2 regions of the Planococcus sp. APC 3906 genome follow, and region 2 is predicted to be linked to the other one. Evidence: riboswitches for the same ligand, from Rfam matches in the RefSeq annotation. Region 2 holds a riboswitch; the other holds the start of a gene.
The links. Region 2 has a riboswitch for thiamine pyrophosphate ahead of thiT (energy-coupled thiamine transporter ThiT). Riboswitches for the same ligand answer to the same signal wherever they lie in the genome.
Positions count from the first base shown of each region.

Region 1: it holds a riboswitch for thiamine pyrophosphate, as region 2 does, so the genes downstream of both, QMA09_RS15120 (ABC transporter substrate-binding protein) here and thiT (energy-coupled thiamine transporter ThiT) in region 2, are expected to answer to the same signal.

Region 1 covers NZ_JASDCW010000034.1:1,197-9,855, forward strand. Annotated here, with positions in the region: gene QMA09_RS15105 (YhgE/Pip domain-containing protein) at 1-2,268, shown strand, start outside; gene QMA09_RS15110 (hypothetical protein) at 2,784-3,134, shown strand; gene QMA09_RS15115 (flavin reductase family protein) at 3,216-3,821, shown strand; TPP riboswitch at 4,261-4,370, shown strand; gene QMA09_RS15120 (ABC transporter substrate-binding protein) at 4,492-5,505, shown strand; gene QMA09_RS15125 (thiamine-binding protein) at 5,505-5,798, shown strand; gene QMA09_RS15130 (ABC transporter permease) at 5,795-6,565, shown strand; gene QMA09_RS15135 (ABC transporter ATP-binding protein) at 6,558-7,301, shown strand; gene QMA09_RS15140 (acyl-CoA dehydrogenase family protein) at 7,349-8,380, shown strand.
Region 2 covers NZ_JASDCW010000019.1:13,573-22,231, reverse strand. Annotated here, with positions in the region: gene QMA09_RS11640 (DEAD/DEAH box helicase) at 1-1,117, shown strand, start outside; gene QMA09_RS11635 (aminopeptidase) at 1,114-2,343, shown strand; gene QMA09_RS11630 (SGNH/GDSL hydrolase family protein) at 2,356-3,258, shown strand; gene QMA09_RS11625 (hypothetical protein) at 3,302-3,433, opposite strand; gene QMA09_RS11620 (M20 family metallopeptidase) at 3,489-4,571, opposite strand; TPP riboswitch at 4,719-4,818, shown strand; gene thiT (energy-coupled thiamine transporter ThiT) at 4,914-5,480, shown strand; gene map (type I methionyl aminopeptidase) at 5,563-6,312, shown strand; gene QMA09_RS11605 (tryptophan-rich sensory protein) at 6,405-7,124, opposite strand; gene QMA09_RS11600 (M3 family oligoendopeptidase) at 7,343-8,659, shown strand, end outside.

The sequences.
Region 1 (8,659 bases), on a different contig from region 2:
GAACTGGATGAAGGAACAATCCGCCTGCAGGAAGGAAATGAAGCGTTGACTGCCGGGCTGAGCGAACTTTCAGCAGGCAGCTTGACGTTCCAGGAAGGCGCCGAAAAATTGGAAATCGGCGTCAGCCAATTCGTAGGCGGGGCAAACGCGTTGAACAAAGGGGCAGCAAGCCTGAACAAAGGTGTTTCTGCTTATACCGAAGGCGTGGGCAAACTGCAAAACGGCATGTCGAGCCTTGCTGAAGGGACGGCAGAGCTGAACCAGAACGGCTCGCAGCTCGTCCAAGGTTCAGAAAAGCTGGCACAAGGGCTCGGTTCGCTGGTGCCGGGAGCGGCACAATTGAATGACGGCCTGACGGAAACCCAGCGCGGCAGTGCACAGCTGGATAACGGCCTGCACGAATTGCAGGCGCAGACGAGCGGCTTGGCGGACATTCAGCAATTGGTTGCCGGCCAGGCGGCGCTTGGCGATGGCCTTGCCGAATTGGCAGCAGGCAGTTCAGCGCTCGAAGAAGGACTCGGCGCATTGAATAATAACTTGCCTGCAAGGGAACAAATCGAGAGTTTGCAGCAAGGGCTCGCGGGCATCCAGGACAGCGTCAGCCAATTGAATGGCATTGTTTCGGCTAGCGGCGGGCAAGACGCATCCAGTCTGCAAGCGAATTTGGCGGCGGCACAGCAAAGTGCCGATGCCTTGCAAGCTGCTTCCTCAATAACGGCAGTGGCGGCGCTGCAGGCGTCTCCCGCTTACAGCAATTTGACTGAAGAGCAACAAGCAGAATTGTCCGCTGCAGTCAGCGGCGGCGCAGAACAGCAAGCGGCGGCTCAGCAACAGGCGATTGAAGCGCTTGAGGCAAACCTCGCGGCGGTATCGGCTGACTTGAACGAACAAGTAATTCCGGCATTCCAGTCGCTTGGTTCATTGCCGCAGCAAATCGCGGGCTTGAACAGCGCTGTCGAAGGGGTGAATCCGGCGGCTGCGCAGGCACTCGGCGGGTATTCGAGCATCAACGACGCACTTTCAGGCAAGCTGATTCCAGGAGCGGCAGCGCTCTCAGCGGGAGCGGATGAAGCGGTGCAAGGCAGCGGCAAACTATTGGCCGGCACCGAAAAGGCGGCGGCAGGGTTGCCGCAGCTTACGGAAGCAATCGACCGTTTGGCTCAAGGCAGTTCTTCATTGAATGAAGGCGTGTCATCACTTGCTGCCGGTTCACAGGGGCTCGTGGAAGGCGCAAGCGCTTTGCAGCAAGGGTCCGTGGAATTGGAGAAAGGCACTGCGGCCTATGCAGCCGGTGTGTCCCAAGCGGCACAAGGCGCGGATGAGCTTCAGCAGGGAACTAACAAACTCGCGGCAAACTCGGCCGATCTGAATTCCGGCGCAGGTCAATTGGCGGATGGGGCTTTACGTTTAGCCGAAGGGATTCCAGCACTTTCCGGCGGCGTGGGTGAACTGGCCGGCGGAGCAGCAGAACTGCGCAATGGGGCAGGACAGCTCGAGAATGGATCGCTTGAAATCGGTGATGGCATGGGGCAATTGGAAGAAGGCTCGGCCGAACTGGCGGGGAGCTTGTCTGACGGAGCCCAAGACGTAAACGATGCACAAGCAGAAGAGGCCAATTTCGAGATGATTGCTGCTCCGGCAACCGCAACCGAAAGCCAGCGCAGCGAAGTGCCGAACTACGGCCATGCACTGGCGCCGTATATTTTATCGCTCGGCCTCTTTGTCGGTGCGCTGTCGTTCAATTTGGTGTTTCCAATCAATGCACCAGCAGGGCGCCCGACGTCCGGCACGGCCTGGTGGCTCAGCAAATTCTCACTCGGCTTTGTGCAGGCGACTTCAGCGGCATTGATCGTTGATGCCATCATGCTACTCGGCTTCCACCTTCAAGTGGAGCATACCGGCGAATTTGTCGCGGTCTCGGTCATCACGTCGCTGACGTACATGTTTTTGATCATGTTCCTCGGCATGACGTTTGGCAATCCGGGACGCTTTGTGGCGATGATCCTGCTCGTGCTTCAATTGGGCGCGAGCGGCGGCATGTTCCCGGTAGAGCTGACAAACGGATTTTTCCAGAAAGTGCACGATTTTGTGCCGATGAGCTACGCGATTCTCGGCTTCCGGGAAGCGATGTCCTCGGCCTACAGCACGGATACTTTTTTGATGAGCATCTCGGTGCTCGGCGCTTTCTTCCTGCTTTTCAATGTGCTCTTGTGGCTCGTGCTTTCTCTGCGCAGCCGCAAAGCATTCAGGCTGGCGGAAGAAAACTGACGGCTGGAACCGCATAGCGATATGCGGTTCTTTTTTTGGTTCTATACTAAATGTAGGAGTGTTCAAACAATTTGACCCGAAAAAAGACACGCAATCTCCAACTTCTTTTATACTTGAAATGTCGAATAATAAGTAAAAAAAGAGGAGATGCGTGCACTTGAATATTCCCATGAAATTCTCCGGATTAGAAGATGTGATGGTGACAAAAATGGAACAGGTGGAGGCCCGCGTGGCCCTGCATGTGGAACTGGCAGTGCGGCCACACTAGTGTCCGCGTTGCCTTTTCAGAGCGCTTGAAACGTTTACTTTTATAAACCGTTTAATAAGAAGAATACAATAAAGAAAAAGGTGTGGCAGGAAGTTCAGCGAACTAAGTAATGATGGTCTATCCGATATGCAAGAAATGCCTTTGGTCGTTTTTCTTTTAACACCGATCGTTTTATTCTAGGAATTTCTCCCCTAAACAAACAGTATTTTAAACCGTAATTTCTTTATTCAAACGAAGAGGTGGAAAAATGAAGAAATCGCTCATGTGTGTGCTGATCGTCTTATTGGCTGTTATGTCAGGGTGTAATAACAATAAGAAAAGCGAGGAAGAGCAGCAAATTCTGGAGAATGTATGGACATATATACAAGGGACAGATATGCCGAAGGATGAGGAATGGGAAAACGCTTGGCTAAATGGAGAAATCGAAGAAATTGAAGTATCGGATGAGATGGCCAGCTATACCGATGTAGATGAGAAATACCGTGGGCAAACCATATTTCTGGTGACTCCGGTGTTTGAAACGGAGCTTGTGGCATATCCGAGCATCTTAGTGGATCAAGAAACGAAGAAAGTGATTGGCGAACTGCCGGGAGAATAAAAAGGCTGCTTGTGACCATTTTAGTAAAGTGAATTGTGCTATTTTAAGGGAACACGCCAAAACGAACAGGAGCTGAAGAACATGCTATCCATCGATCCAAAAGACAACACCGAGCGCGAGAATTATAAATTATTGGTCGGTTCCGTGATTCCGCGGCCGATTGCGTTTGTCACGACCCAGTCGGAAGCGGGAGTGGTCAACGGGGCACCGTTCAGCTATTTCAATATCGTGTCGTCCAATCCGCCGATGCTGTCGCTGGCGATACAGCGCCCCGCGAGTGGAATGAAAGATACAGCGCGCAATATTTACGAAAACGGGGAATTCGTCGTGCACATCGTCGACGGCGACAATGTCGCGAAGATTAACGAGACATCTGCATCCTTGCCGCCATCGGAAAGTGAAGTGGAGATGACCGGACTGACAGCGGTTCCGAGTACAGCGGTATCGGTGCCGGGCATCGCCGAATCGAAAGTGCGCATGGAATGCCGCTTGGTGCAGGCCGTGCCGTTCGGCGGCGAAGGGGCGGGCAGCGATTTGTTCATCGGCGAAATTATCCAGTTCCATGTCGACGAGGCGATTTACGAAAACGGACGCATCGATCCGAGGGGCCTCGATGCTGTCAGCCGTTTGGCAGGCGCGAACTACGCGGCGATCGGGGAGATTTTTGAGATAGCGAGACCGAAATGAGTGTGGAGAGAGACGCTTCTCAGCTAGTGCCGGTTAAACTCCAGCCAGTTCATGTTAATAGCTGGCTAGTTCATGTTGACTCTCCCGCACTTCATGTTAACGCCTGGCTAAGTCATGTTAACTGGGATTTAGTTCATGTTAACGAGTGAACCTGCCACCATAAACCAATAGATGGATGCATTTCGCCTCGGCGAAATGCGCTCTTTCTTTTAATGGAGCTGTTCGCCGGGGCGAACGGCTTTTCCATTTACGCTCTTGAACTGAAATCGGAGAGACACCGTTCAGCTGGTTCAGTTGCATACTTGGATTTAAGGACAGCATGAAACAGAACTTGTTTCACTTGTTCCTTGTGATCCGCATTTGCAATATTTTGTCTTGTACTTGAAGAATGTACGAAGGTGTGACAAGATAGACGAGAAAAGAAAACCAATAATTTCATAAAAACATGTGGGGGGATCGGTGTTGCCGATTGAGAGAATATCCGTGAGATATTGACCCTTGGAACCTGATCTGGTTAATACCAGCGGAGGGAACATATTCGAATCGGTATGATTTGTCATAATATGCGCCTAAGGTTTCTATAACCTTGGGCGCTTTTTTGTACCCCAAATTTGATATGTCCCTTGTTTCAGCTTGATTTTATGAGATAAATCAAAGGGGGAAAAACAGGATGAAGAAATGGTCGGTCTTACTGGCATCTGTGTTGTTGATGGCAGCGTGCACGAACGGCACAGACAGCAGTTCTGGCAAGAATGAAGCGCCAGAACAAGAGGGATTGAAAAAAGTGACAATGGTCTTGGATTGGACACCGAATACCAATCACACCGGTTTGTATGTGGCGCAGAAAAATGGCTACTTTGAAGAACAAGGGCTGGATGTTGACATCGTCATGCCCGGGGAAGCCGGAGCGAATCAGCTGGTGGCCTCGAATCAGGCAGAGTTCGGCATCGGAGCGCAGGAAAGCCTGACGGAAGCGAGAGTCCAGGGCATTCCGATTGTGTCCATTGCGGCGGTTATCCAGCATAATACATCCGGCTTTGCCTCGCCTGCGGAAAAAGGCATCGAATCCCCGAAAGATTATGAAGGGAAAGCGTATGGCGGTTGGGGAGCGCCGGTCGAAAAAGCGGTGCTCAGTTCCATCATGGAACCGGAAAAGGCGGATGTGGAACAAGTGGAAATCCTCAGTATCGGCAACACCGACTTTTTCACAGCCGTGCAGCGGGACATTGATTTTGCCTGGATTTACTACGGTTGGACCGGCATAGAAGCCGAGTTGCGGGGAGAAGAATTGAATATGCAGTATTTGACGGATTACTCGAAAAAGCTGGATTATTACACACCGGTTCTCATATCGAATGAAGAAATGATTAAAAACGACCCGGAGACCGTGGCAGCTTTTACAAAAGCCGCATCGCAAGGCTATCAATTTGCCATCGAGCAGCCGGAACAAGCGGCGGACATCCTGATTGAAGCGGTTCCGGATTTGGATGCTGAACTTGTGAAGGCGAGCCAGCAATGGCTGTCGCCGAAATACCAGGATGATGCATCCCGCTGGGGCGAGCAAAAACCGGAAGTATGGCTGGACTATGCAACGTGGATGCTGGACAATGGCCTGCTCGAAAAGGAGCTTGAAGTGGATCAGGCTTACACCAACGAATTTTTGCCAAAGGAGGAGAATAACTGATGGGAAACGCATTGCTGAGTATTCAAATCATACCTAAAACGAAAGGCGGAGAAGATGTCATTCCGTACGTCGACAAAGCCATCGCCATAATTGAACAATCCGGAGTGAAATACCAGGTCAATCCGTTGGAAACGACGATGGAAGGGGACTTGACGGAACTTTTTGCGATTGTCGAGAAAATGAACGAAGCGATGATCGAGAACGGCAGCCGCAATGTCATCTCCCAGATCAAAGTGCTTTATCAGCCAGAATGGGCTTCGATGGATGCATTGACGGAGAAATACCGGCCATGAGCTTGTGGCGAAAAGGCTGGAGACCCGTTTCGGTCCTCATCCTGTTATTGGTCAGCTGGCAAGTGCTGAGCGGGGTCTTTGCCATTCCGGAATGGCTCCTGCCAACCCCTGCGCAGATTGGCATCGAAGCATGGCAAAGCTGGCCGGATTACCGCAGCCACTTGTTTGCCACGATCCGGCTGTCCATCATTGGCCTGTTGATCGGCACATTGATCGGCTTGGGCGTGGCGGTGGGCCTTCATCTTGTTCCCAAACTGAAAGAAACTTTTTACCCGCTGCTGATCGTATCGCAAAACATCCCGATAATTGTATTGGCCCCTTTGCTGATCATCTGGTTCGGTTTCGGCCTGCTGCCGAAACTGGTCATCATTGTGCTCGTCTGCTTTTTCCCGATTACGATCGCCGCATTGGATGGCTTCAGGCAGACGAGCGGGGAATTGCTGCATTATATGAAAATGGCAGGAGCCACAAAGCGCCAGATTTTTTGGAAGCTGGAATGGCCGCACGCCCTGCCTTCCATTTTTTCCGGTTTGAAAATCGCGGCAACCTACAGCGTCATGGGCGCAGTGATTTCTGAGTGGTTGGGTGCGCAAGAAGGCATCGGGGTCTACATGACGCTCGCTTCGTCTTCATTTCAAACCGCTAAAGTATTCGTGGCCATCTTGTTGATCATGGGGCTGAGCCTGATTTTTTTTGCCGGTATCGTATTTTTGGAAAAGCGGATTATTCGCTGGAAAGCAAGCGGAGGAGGAAGCGGACATGGCTGAGCTGGTGATCGATCAAGTAACAAAATCCTTTGATGGAAATGAAGTGCTGAAAAACGTATCTTTTCAAATTAAAAAAGATGAATTCGTGGCGGTCCTTGGCCCTTCCGGCAGCGGGAAAAGCACCTTGTTCCATTTGATCGGCGGCCTTTACACACCGGACAGCGGCGATATCCTGCTGGATGGCAAGAAGATCAACGGCCTAAAAGGCTCCATCAGCTATATGCCGCAGAGTCCCTCTTTGTTCCCGTGGCGGACTGTTTTGGAAAATGTCCTGCTCGGAGCTGAGCTGACAGGGAAAAAAGAGCCGCAAGCAGCCATGCAGATGCTGGACAAAGCGGGGCTCAAAGGATATGAGGGCGCTTACCCGCATCAATTGTCCGGCGGGATGAAACAGCGGGCGGCATTTATTCGCAGCTTGTTGAGCCCGCAGCCGCTCATCTGCCTCGATGAACCATTTTCGGCGCTTGATGAATTTACGCGGTCGGAAATGCAAAAATGGCTGCTTTCCATTTGGCAAGAGAATAAACGCTCGATTCTGTTTGTGACGCATAACATCGAAGAGGCGCTTTTTTTAGCTGACCGCATCCTTGTGTTATCGGAAAAACCGGCGAATGTCGCAGCCCAATTCAAAGTGGACTTCCCAAGGCCGAGAGAAGAAGGCATCACCATGACAGAAGAGTTCCTGCATTATAAGAAAGCCATTTATAAAGTGTTAAAGAAAGGAACGACTGAATGATGAAGCAGTTGGAGGGATGGACCGTGTTCAAACAAGAGGACATACACATGATCAGAAGCCAATCCCAGCAAACCGAAGAGGCGGGGACCGTTTCACAGGAGCTGCTGGAGTTTATGTACGAAGAAAAACTGTTTAAATTATTTGTGTCGGAAGAGCTGGGCGGGCGTATGCTGCCGCTGCCAGAAGCGTTGCGTGTCTTTCAGCAAGCTTCCCGGATAGACGGCAATTTCGGCTGGCTCGTCGCCATCGGCTCAGGGGGAGGGATGTTTGTTCCGCATATCCAAAGCCAATGGGCGCAGCCCTTATTCAGCCCAAAGGAAGCTGTGCTTGCAGGGAGCGGACATCCGAATGGGATTGCTAAGAAAGTGGCAGGAGGGTACCGGGTTACGGGTGAATGGAAATATTGCAGCGGCGCCCCTTATGCCGCTTTTTTTACCGCCAATGCGGTAATGGAGACGGACCAACGTGTGCGCAGTTTTGTTTTTATGCCGGAGCAAGTGACCATTAATCCGGATTGGCAAGCGTTCGGCCTAAAAGGAACGGGCAGCCATTCCATCACCGTCCAGGATACGTTTGTTCCGGAAGACAGGACTTTCAGTTTGCTGGAACAGCCCAATGACTTGCGCGGCGCTGTGCATTCATTCCCGTTCGTGCCTTTTTCGGTAGCTTCCTTCGCGGCAGTGTGTCTGGGAATCGGCGAACATTTTTTCGAAGAAGCGGAATTGCTGGCAGACAAATATCGGGAAGATGGATCCGGTGAAGAATCGGACCGCTATCATTTCGTTCGGTCGCAAGTAGAACAGCAGGAACGAAAAGTGGCCGAAGCGATTGCGGACTTCCATCAAAAAGGAGACAGCTTATGGGCCATCCATGCAGCCGGGAACGGCATGGCTGAAGCCGAGTTGCAGGAATACATGGATACAAGCAAGCGGGCAGCCAGTTTAGTTATCCAAGCGGCTGATTTACTGATTCGGCTTTTCGGCATGGAAGGGGTCATGGAAAAAGCGGCCATCAACCGCATTTGGCGGGATCTCCATACGGCAGGCCAGCATACATTTCTGAAGCCAAGTGGAACATAGTCTGAGGAGAGAAGTAATGCGGAAGCGTTCGATAATGCAAAACAAGTATCCCTGCTTTTATAGCTACTCCGTCCAATGCCCCAACTGAGTAGCAGAGAACTTTAGAATGGGTAAAGCTTTTCTGTGAGAATGATATATGCTTTTATGAAAGAAAATCTTAAATTCAACTGAAGCCAGCTTTCCGTAACCCAACCGGAAAGCTGGCTTTTTGTATGCAAAGGAAAGAGCGGTGCCTTATTTTTCATTCATGCAGAAAGCACTTGCGCTTTACGTTAACGT
Region 2 (8,659 bases):
GAAAAAAGCAGGATATGAAACGGCGATGCCGATTCAGGAACAAATGATTCCGGAAATGCTCGCAGGAAATGACATCGTTGCGGAATCTCCGACAGGAACAGGAAAAACATTGGCTTATTTATTGCCGATTTTGCAGCGCATCAACCCGGAGAAGCCGGCTATTCAAGCAATGATCATCGCCCCATCGCAGGAGTTGTCGATGCAAATCGTCAATGTTGTGCGTGAATGGATTGAAGGCACCGATATTACGGTAACGCAATTGATCGGTGGAGCAAATATGCAGCGCCAGTTGGAAAAACTGAAGAAAAAGCCATCGATCGTTGTCGGTACGCCAGGGCGATTGAACGAATTGGTGAAAAACAAGAAATTGAAAATGCATGAGATCCGTATGCTCGTACTAGATGAAGGCGATCAGCTGATGGCACGCGAACACCGCAATATCATGAAAGACTTGATTGAAAAAACCCAGCATGGCCGCCAGCTTATCCTGGTATCGGCGACGATCACTGAAGAAGTGGAGCTCGTAGCTGACCGTATGATGCAGCATCCGACACGCCTCAAGGTGAAAGCTGAAGATATGCCGATGCAAGGCAAAGTGACCCATTCGTTCATCAAAGTGGACGAACGGGAAAAAACTGAAATGCTGCGCAAGATTTCCAATCTGGAAAACGTCAAAGCACTGGCATTTGTCAATAACTTGGACCAATTGCTGATGAAAGAAAACAAATTGAAGTACCGCGATGCGAAAATTGTCGCACTGCATTCTGAAATGAAAAAAGACGAGCGCAAAAAAGCGCTTGACCAGTTCCGCAAGGGCGAAGTGTCTGTCCTGATTGCGACAGAGGTGGCTGCACGCGGCCTTGATATCGACCAGGTGACGCACGTCATCCACGTCGATGTACCGCAGACAATCGAACAATACCAGCACCGTTCAGGCAGAACCGGCCGCGCCGGAGCAGACGGGGAAGTCCTCACACTGCTTGCTTATGCAGATGAACGCCATTATAAAAAATTCACCAAAGAGCTTCCGTCAAAACCGGTCCAGAAGATTCTCCACGGAGGCCGTCTGATTGAAGGGAACAGCAAAACAATTTCTGAAAAGGGGAGTAAAAGATGACTTTCCAACAAAAGCTGGAGCAGTATGCTGAACTGACTGTCCAAGTCGGCTTGAATGTCCAAGAAGGCCAGCTCGTCATGATCAATACAACGATTGACACGGTCGATTTCACACGGCTGGTTGTAGAGAAAGCATATGCAGCGGGTGCGAAGCGGGTCCATGTCAATTACACAGATCCGCTTCAGACAAGAATCCATTTCGAAATGGCTCCAGACGAAGCGTTCAATGAATATCCACAATGGTCCGTCATGCAGCGCGATGAAATTATCGATACGGGAGGCTCGTTCTTGTGGATCGATGCCGAAGACCCTGATTTGCTGACAGGCATTCCAGCCAAGCGGTTATCCGATTCCCAGAAATCTGCCGGCAAAGCATTAGAGCGCTACCGCCAAGCGGTGGGGACGGATAAGATTGCCTGGTCGATCGTTGCCATCCCGTCAAAAGGGTGGGCGAAGAAAGTCTTTCCGGAACTTGATGAGGAAAAACAGCAGGAAGCTTTATGGAAAGCGATTTTCAAAACAGTGCGAATTGGTGATGGCGATGCTGTGGACCAATGGAAACAGCATATCGGGTTACTTGAACAGCGGGCTTCGCAATTGAACAGCAAAAAGTTCAGCAAGCTGCATTACCGTGCGCCGGGTACAGATTTGACGATTGGGCTGCCGGACAAACATATATGGATGACGGGCGCTGCAAAAACACCGCAGGGCAATCCGTTCATTGCCAATATGCCGACAGAGGAAGTTTATACGGTGCCGTTGAAATACGGTGTCGATGGTGTGGTTTCGAATACAAAACCCCTGGTTTATCAAGGCAATATCATCGACGGGTTCAAACTTGAATTCGCCAAAGGGAAAATTGTCAAAGCGACAGCGGAACAAGGACAGGAATTATTGGACGAAATGATCCGTTCGGACGTTGGAGCGGCCTATCTTGGCGAAGTGGCTTTGGTGCCGCATCATTCGCCAATTTCAGATTCAGGCATTCTGTTTTTCAACACATTGTTTGATGAAAATGCTTCGAACCACTTGGCAATCGGCGATTCCTATCCGACGTGTTTTGAAGGGGGCCGTGATTTGGAACGCACCCAGCTTGAATCGGTCGGTTTGAATACGTCCATCGTCCATGAGGACTTTATGATCGGCAGTGCGGAAATGGATATCGACGGAATCCATGAAGACGGCACGAGCGAACCGGTTTTCCGCAGCGGAAACTGGGCATTTTAAGAGGTGGATAATGTGAAGAAGAGCTTGATGATGGTGCTGATATTCATGCTATTGGCGAGCGGTGCCGCAACTTCACACGCAGCGGTTCGTGTGCCTGCAAGCTATGTGGCAATCGGCGACTCCTTAGCAGCTGGCCAGACGCCGAATTCAGAAATTGATGCAGGCTATGCAGACATGATTGCACAGGAATTGGCGCGGCAGCAGCCCGTCGCTTTTTATACGAAAGATTTGGCGTTTCCCGGTTTTACGACGCAAGACGTTCTTGACCGGATAACTTCCGAAGAAGCACAAGATGTATTGAAGAATGCGAACATCATTACAGTGTCAGCGGGGGCAAATGATTTGCTGAGGCTGGTGTCAGCTGACCCTGCGGAAGGATCATTGTCGTTCGGGCAGATCCAAGTGGATTTTGCGTTGAATGGCGCACGAGCGAATTTGGAAAAAATCCTTGCAGAGCTGGAGCAGCGCGCTCCGGAAGCGGACGTCTATGTAATGGGCTATTATTTCGCCTATCCGCATGCCCGGGAGTCCCAGAAGGCAGGGACTGCTTTGCAGCTCGACCGGCTTAATGAAATCCTGGAAACGACCGCACAGAAAAATGGTGCGGAGTTTGTGCCTGTGGCTGATGGATTCGGTGATGACGCAGTTGGCCAGGTTCCAAACGCAGCGGATGTGCATCCGAATTTGAACGGCTACCAGACAATGGCGAACGCTTTTTTCGATGTCTACCAAAAAGGCTGGACAGTGGAAGACTGGGAAGTGCCTGACGCGGCTCCGGTTTCTTTTGAAGAAATCCAGGCTCAGCAGGATGAAGAGTCTTCTGGTGAAATGGAAGGAAGCTCAGCGGCCGTGAATCCGTCGCGGCAGAATGCTGCTGGACTATTGGCGCTGAAAGAAGCCATTCCTTATAGCTGAATAGAAAAAGAGCTGCAGCGAAATCGCTGCAGCTCTTTTACTTTTATCGTTTTGATTGGGGTGTTTTATATTGGCCGGCGTTGCTGGCTTTTTTTTTGTTCATAGCTTTGCGGATAATCGGGTAAGCGATTGGTGCGAATTTAATCGCAGTTTTCAATATACGTCCTAATGCCATTTAAATCTCTCCTGTCATCGGTAAGTTAGTTTAGTATTCCCAAAAGGGGCCTGGTTTAAACATAAGCAGGCGATAGGGCGAGTGCCAATAAGATATCTTTATACTGATGAACGCTTTCAATTTCTACATATTCCGCATTTCCATGCCAGTCATCGCCGGTCGGGCCGAACTCGATTGCCCCTTCGCCGCCATTGACCTCTGCATAATAGCGGGTGTCAGCTGCACCATGCTGCCCAAATAAGACAGGAGTGCCGCCGGTTGTGTCTAAAATCGCTTTTTCCAAAGACTGGATGGAGCGGTTTTCTTTTGTGGTCGTCAACGCCGGCGTAGAGCCGCTGGCTTTGTATTCCATGTCGACGTTGAGGCGCTCTGCCAATTCTTTCATCTGGCGGACGATTTCCTCTTTGTCCTGTCCCGGCATGAAACGGATATCGTAAGACATTTCACAGATTTCCGGCACAACGTTGTAGCGGTCGCCGGCTTTGATGATCGGCAGATTGACCGACGGCTGCTCGTAATATTCCGTCGACTCTTTGCGGAATGGCAAGTCAGCCATCCCTGCGTGGAATTTCATCGCGGATTCAATTGCGTTGATGCCTTCCCACGGGCGGCTGCCATGCGCCGGTTTGCCTTTGAATGTCAGATCCATGCGCAGGATCCCTTTTGACTGCAGGCCGATTTTCAATCCGGTAGGTTCGCCGCAAATGACAAAGTCTCCCGTATAGCCTTGTTCAACGAGCCATTTCGACGTGTTGCGGCCTCCGATTTCCTCATCGGTAACAATGTGGAGCTGCACGATCCTGTTTAATTTGGAGGCGTCCAAATCGACGAACGCCTGCATCATCGCTGCGACTCCCGCTTTCATATCCGCAGACCCGCGCCCGTAAATGCGCCCGGCTTCTTCAATAGGCACATATTGTTCCGGATGCCCTGGCACCACATCGACGTGGCCATTCCAAACAAGGGTTTCCGAGCCTTGGCCTTTGATGGCTGTCAACATCTTATAACCATTATTGTCGTGGACCTGCACGTCCTGGCCATTCTTCTCGAGCCATCCCGCACAATATTCAAGCGCTTCATTGGCGCCTTCTTTCGTAACGCTTTGAATTTTAATCAATTCTTTCAAAAGCTCAATCATCATATATACAGCAGCAAATGTTCTTGCTGCCTCCACCACCTTTCTTGAATTTCTCGCTATATACCTGTTACCCTGCTGGCGCTGCTTAAAACAGGTTTGCATTCAAGAAAGCGCTTGTGTACAATACAAGTGTAAGAAAATAATTGTATACACCACAAGGGGAGCTATTTGCTGAGAGTGAACGTTTTGTTCTTACCCTTTGAACCTGTAAGTTAACACTTGCGCAGGGATGTGGATGGAAACCTGCCCTTACGCGGCGCCAGGATCTATCCTGGCGCCGCTTTTATATGGTTTTAATTCGCGGCCCTTCTGGTGATGTGCACAACACATAAGGAGGAAGCTATGAGAAATTTACGAGTGATTTTAATGGTGGAAATCGCGATTTTTGGTGCGTTGGGCTTTGTGCTCGACTTTATCGCATTCAAAATGCCGCAAGGGGGATCGGTCAGCCTGGTGATGATTCCAATCGTCCTGATGGCTTTCCGCAGAGGCGTCCTTGCCGGTGTATTGACGGGCGTATTGGTCGGCCTGCTGCAAATAGTGACGGGAACGGTTTCCGTGACGCCGTTGTCGTTTGGCTACGTCGTGCTGCAGGTCATCCTGGATTATCTGGCGGCTTACGGTGTCGTCGGATTGGCAGGGATCATGCGCGGGAAATACTTGAATGCGAAGCGGCCGGCACAGATGGTGTCTGCGATTGTAGCGGGTGTCTTGATAGGCTCGCTGTTGCGCTATCTCATGCACGTGGTGACAGGCATCCTGTTCTTCGGCATGTTTGCGGAAGGCAATGTGCTGGTGTATTCGGCAGTCTATAACGCGACTTATATGATTCCGGTATTCCTGCTGGCTGCATTTGTCTGTTCGGCACTATTCGCAGCCGCTCCGAAACTGGTACACGCAAATCAATAAGAAAAGAGGGGACTATTGTTGTGATAGTCCTCTTTTCTTATGGTATAATTTTTCATAGACAATTTGAAAGAAGGGTTATTCAATGATTGCTACTACAGAACAAGATATAGAAATGCTGAAAAAAGCCGGCCGTATGGTAGCCGAAATCCGTGAGGCGATGAAGGCAGCAACAAAACCAGGCGTGACGACAAAAGAAATCGACGAATTGGGCGGACGCCTGTTCGATGAACTGGGCGGCGTGTCCGGTCCGAAATCGGAATATGATTTCCCGGGTTTCACATGCATCAGTGTCAATGAAGAAGTGGCCCATGGCATTCCAGGCAGCCGCGTGATCAAAGATGGCGATATGGTCAACATCGACGTATCAGGTTCTTATGAAGGATATTTTTCCGACACCGGCATCTCTTTTGTCGTCGGCGAAGGCCATGATGAAAAAGAGAAGCTTTGCGAAGCGGCTGCATCGGCATTCGATTTTGCGATGACAAAAGTCAAAGCGGGAGCGAAGCTGAACCAGATCGGCAAAGCGGTCGAGCGCGAGGCGAAGCAGCAGGGCTTGTTCGTCATCAAGAACTTGACGGGGCATGGCATCGGAAAATCGCTTCACGAAGCGCCTCAACACATCTTGAATTATTACGACGCTTGGGAAAAGACCATTCTCAAAGAAGGCATGGTCCTGGCAGTGGAACCGTTCATTTCTCAGAAGGCTGAGCACATCATTGAATCAGGCGATGGCTGGACTTTCATCACGCCTGACCAGTCGTTGGTGGCGCAGATCGAACACACAGTGCTTGTCACAAAAGGTGAGCCGATTTTACTCACTAAATTAGACTGAACGCCAAAACGCACCGGAATAGATTCCAGTGCGTTTTATTGTGCAAAAAACCCGTATGGAACGGAGTCCAAACGGGTTCATAGCTAGTCGGTTCAAGACCGTTTTTTGATCAATAGAATACCTGTGAAAATAACGCCGCTCAGAAACAGCGAAGCCGTCGTCACCAGGAGTTCATCCGTACCATGCTTTACAGCGATGCCGATGAAGGCCCAGATGAAAACCACAGCATATGGAATGTCGTAATGGTGAAAGCGGATATGGAGCGCAAGAGCGGTTCCCACTGTCAGCATGATGACCACCCATAACTGGTCGCTGAGGCCCCAGCCGCCCCAATTATAGAAAGTGAGCACGTAGCTGACATTGGCGATGGTAGCGACACTGATCCAGCCCATATTGACGGATATCGGCAGGCGCCCGGTCCATGACCGGTCTTCGTTGCTGTACTGCAGATAAAGCGCAATGAGTGAAATCAGGTAGCCGGCCATTGCGGCAAGCGTCCACGCGAAAAACTCGTAATGCCAGAGCAGCAGCCAAATGATATTGAAGGCGGCGCTTAAGGTGAAAAATAATGTGACTTTATATGAAGGCAGCTCGCCTTTTTTCCAACGTACCCAAAACCCGATGATCCAGGCAGCCAGCAAGATATAAATGACGGACCAAATAGAAAATACATAGCCAGCAGGCGTAAACAGGACGGGCAGCCGATTGGAAATATCGCCGGTGGTTTGTCCGTTCAGCGGCAGAATATTCGCCAAGGCATTAAGTGTGACGACAGCTAAGAATGCCAATGTCATCAGCAATATTCGAACCATAAGAGATCCCTCCTCTCATTTAAGTATAACTGCCTGCGTTTCGTACAACAAACGGAATTTCCAAAAAAATCAATAAAACAAGCGCTTTGTGAAATGTTCGGACACTTTTTCGCACAAATTTCCAGTGGGTTCTGCTGGAAGAGATCCTTTGCCAATCGAATAATAATGGTATACTAATAAGTGTTTTTAGAAAATTTAGTTTACCAGGGGGAAAAATAATGACGGTGAAATTTCCGGAAGTGTGGGATTTGGATGTACTTTTCCCGGGCGGCAGCGATTCAGCAGAATTGCGCTCACATATCAACGAAGCAGAAGTGGAATTAGAGCGATTTGAAACGACGGCACAGCAATTCGAAGTGCCTTCTTCAGCAGCAGAGGCAGGGCGGATTTCCGCCTTATTAGATGATGTGAAATCACTCATGCAGCAGCTTCGCCAATCGGGCGCTTTTATCGGCTGCTTGATGGCACAGAATACGGAAGACAAAAAAGCGGCCATCCTGCAGAGCGAGTCCGCTGCCTTGTCGGCGCGGTTCCAGTCTGCATTACAGAAAATCCAGAAAGACTTGACGAAAACGGAAGCCCGCGTCTGGACGCAGCTGCTGGAAACTGAAGAGCTTCATGAATTCAGCTTTGTCTTGAACGAGTGGCTGGAAGAAGCGAATATGCTGCTTTCCGAAAAAGAAGAGAATCTCATTACAGCATTGAGCATGGATGGCTACCACGGCTGGAGCCAATTATACGACATGCTTGTTGGCGATATTAAAATCAAGATGGCAGTCGATGGGGAAGAAAAAACCTTGTCCGTTGGCCAGGCCAATAATCTGAGTTCGCACCAAGATCCGGCTGTGCGCCAGGAATCGTACGACAAACTTGAACAGGCATGGACGGAAAAAGAAGACTTTTTTGCGAAAGCATTAAACTCGATTGCCGGTTTCCGCCTGGAAGTTTATAAAAAACGCGGCTGGGACAATGTCCTTCAAGAACCGCTCCATATGAACCGCATGAAGCAAGAAACGCTGGATGCAATGTGGGGAGCGATTGCCGCACATAAACAGCCATTCGTCGAGTATTTAAACCGCAAAGCCGAACTGCTTGGCAAAGATGGCCTTGACTGGTACGACGTCGATGCGCCGGTAACAGCAAGTACCCATCAATTCACCTACCAGGAAGGCGCAGATTTCATTCTGGAGCATTTCGGGAATTTCGGTCCTGAATTGCAAAAATTCGCTTTGAAAGCGTTTGAACAGGGGTGGATCGAAGCGGAAGACCGCCCGAACAAACGGCCAGGAGGATTTTGTACCGGGCTGCCCATGACTGAAGAGTCCCGTATCTTCATGACCTACAGCGGCTCGATGTCGAACGTGGCTACGCTTGCCCATGAACTGGGACACGCATTCCATACACACGCGCTGCGGCCAGTGCACCCTTTGAACCGTTCTTACGCAATGAACGTCGGAGAGACGGCTTCAACGTTCGCTGAGATGATTGTAGCGGACGCGGCTGTTAAAAATGCACAGTCAAAAGATGAAAAAATC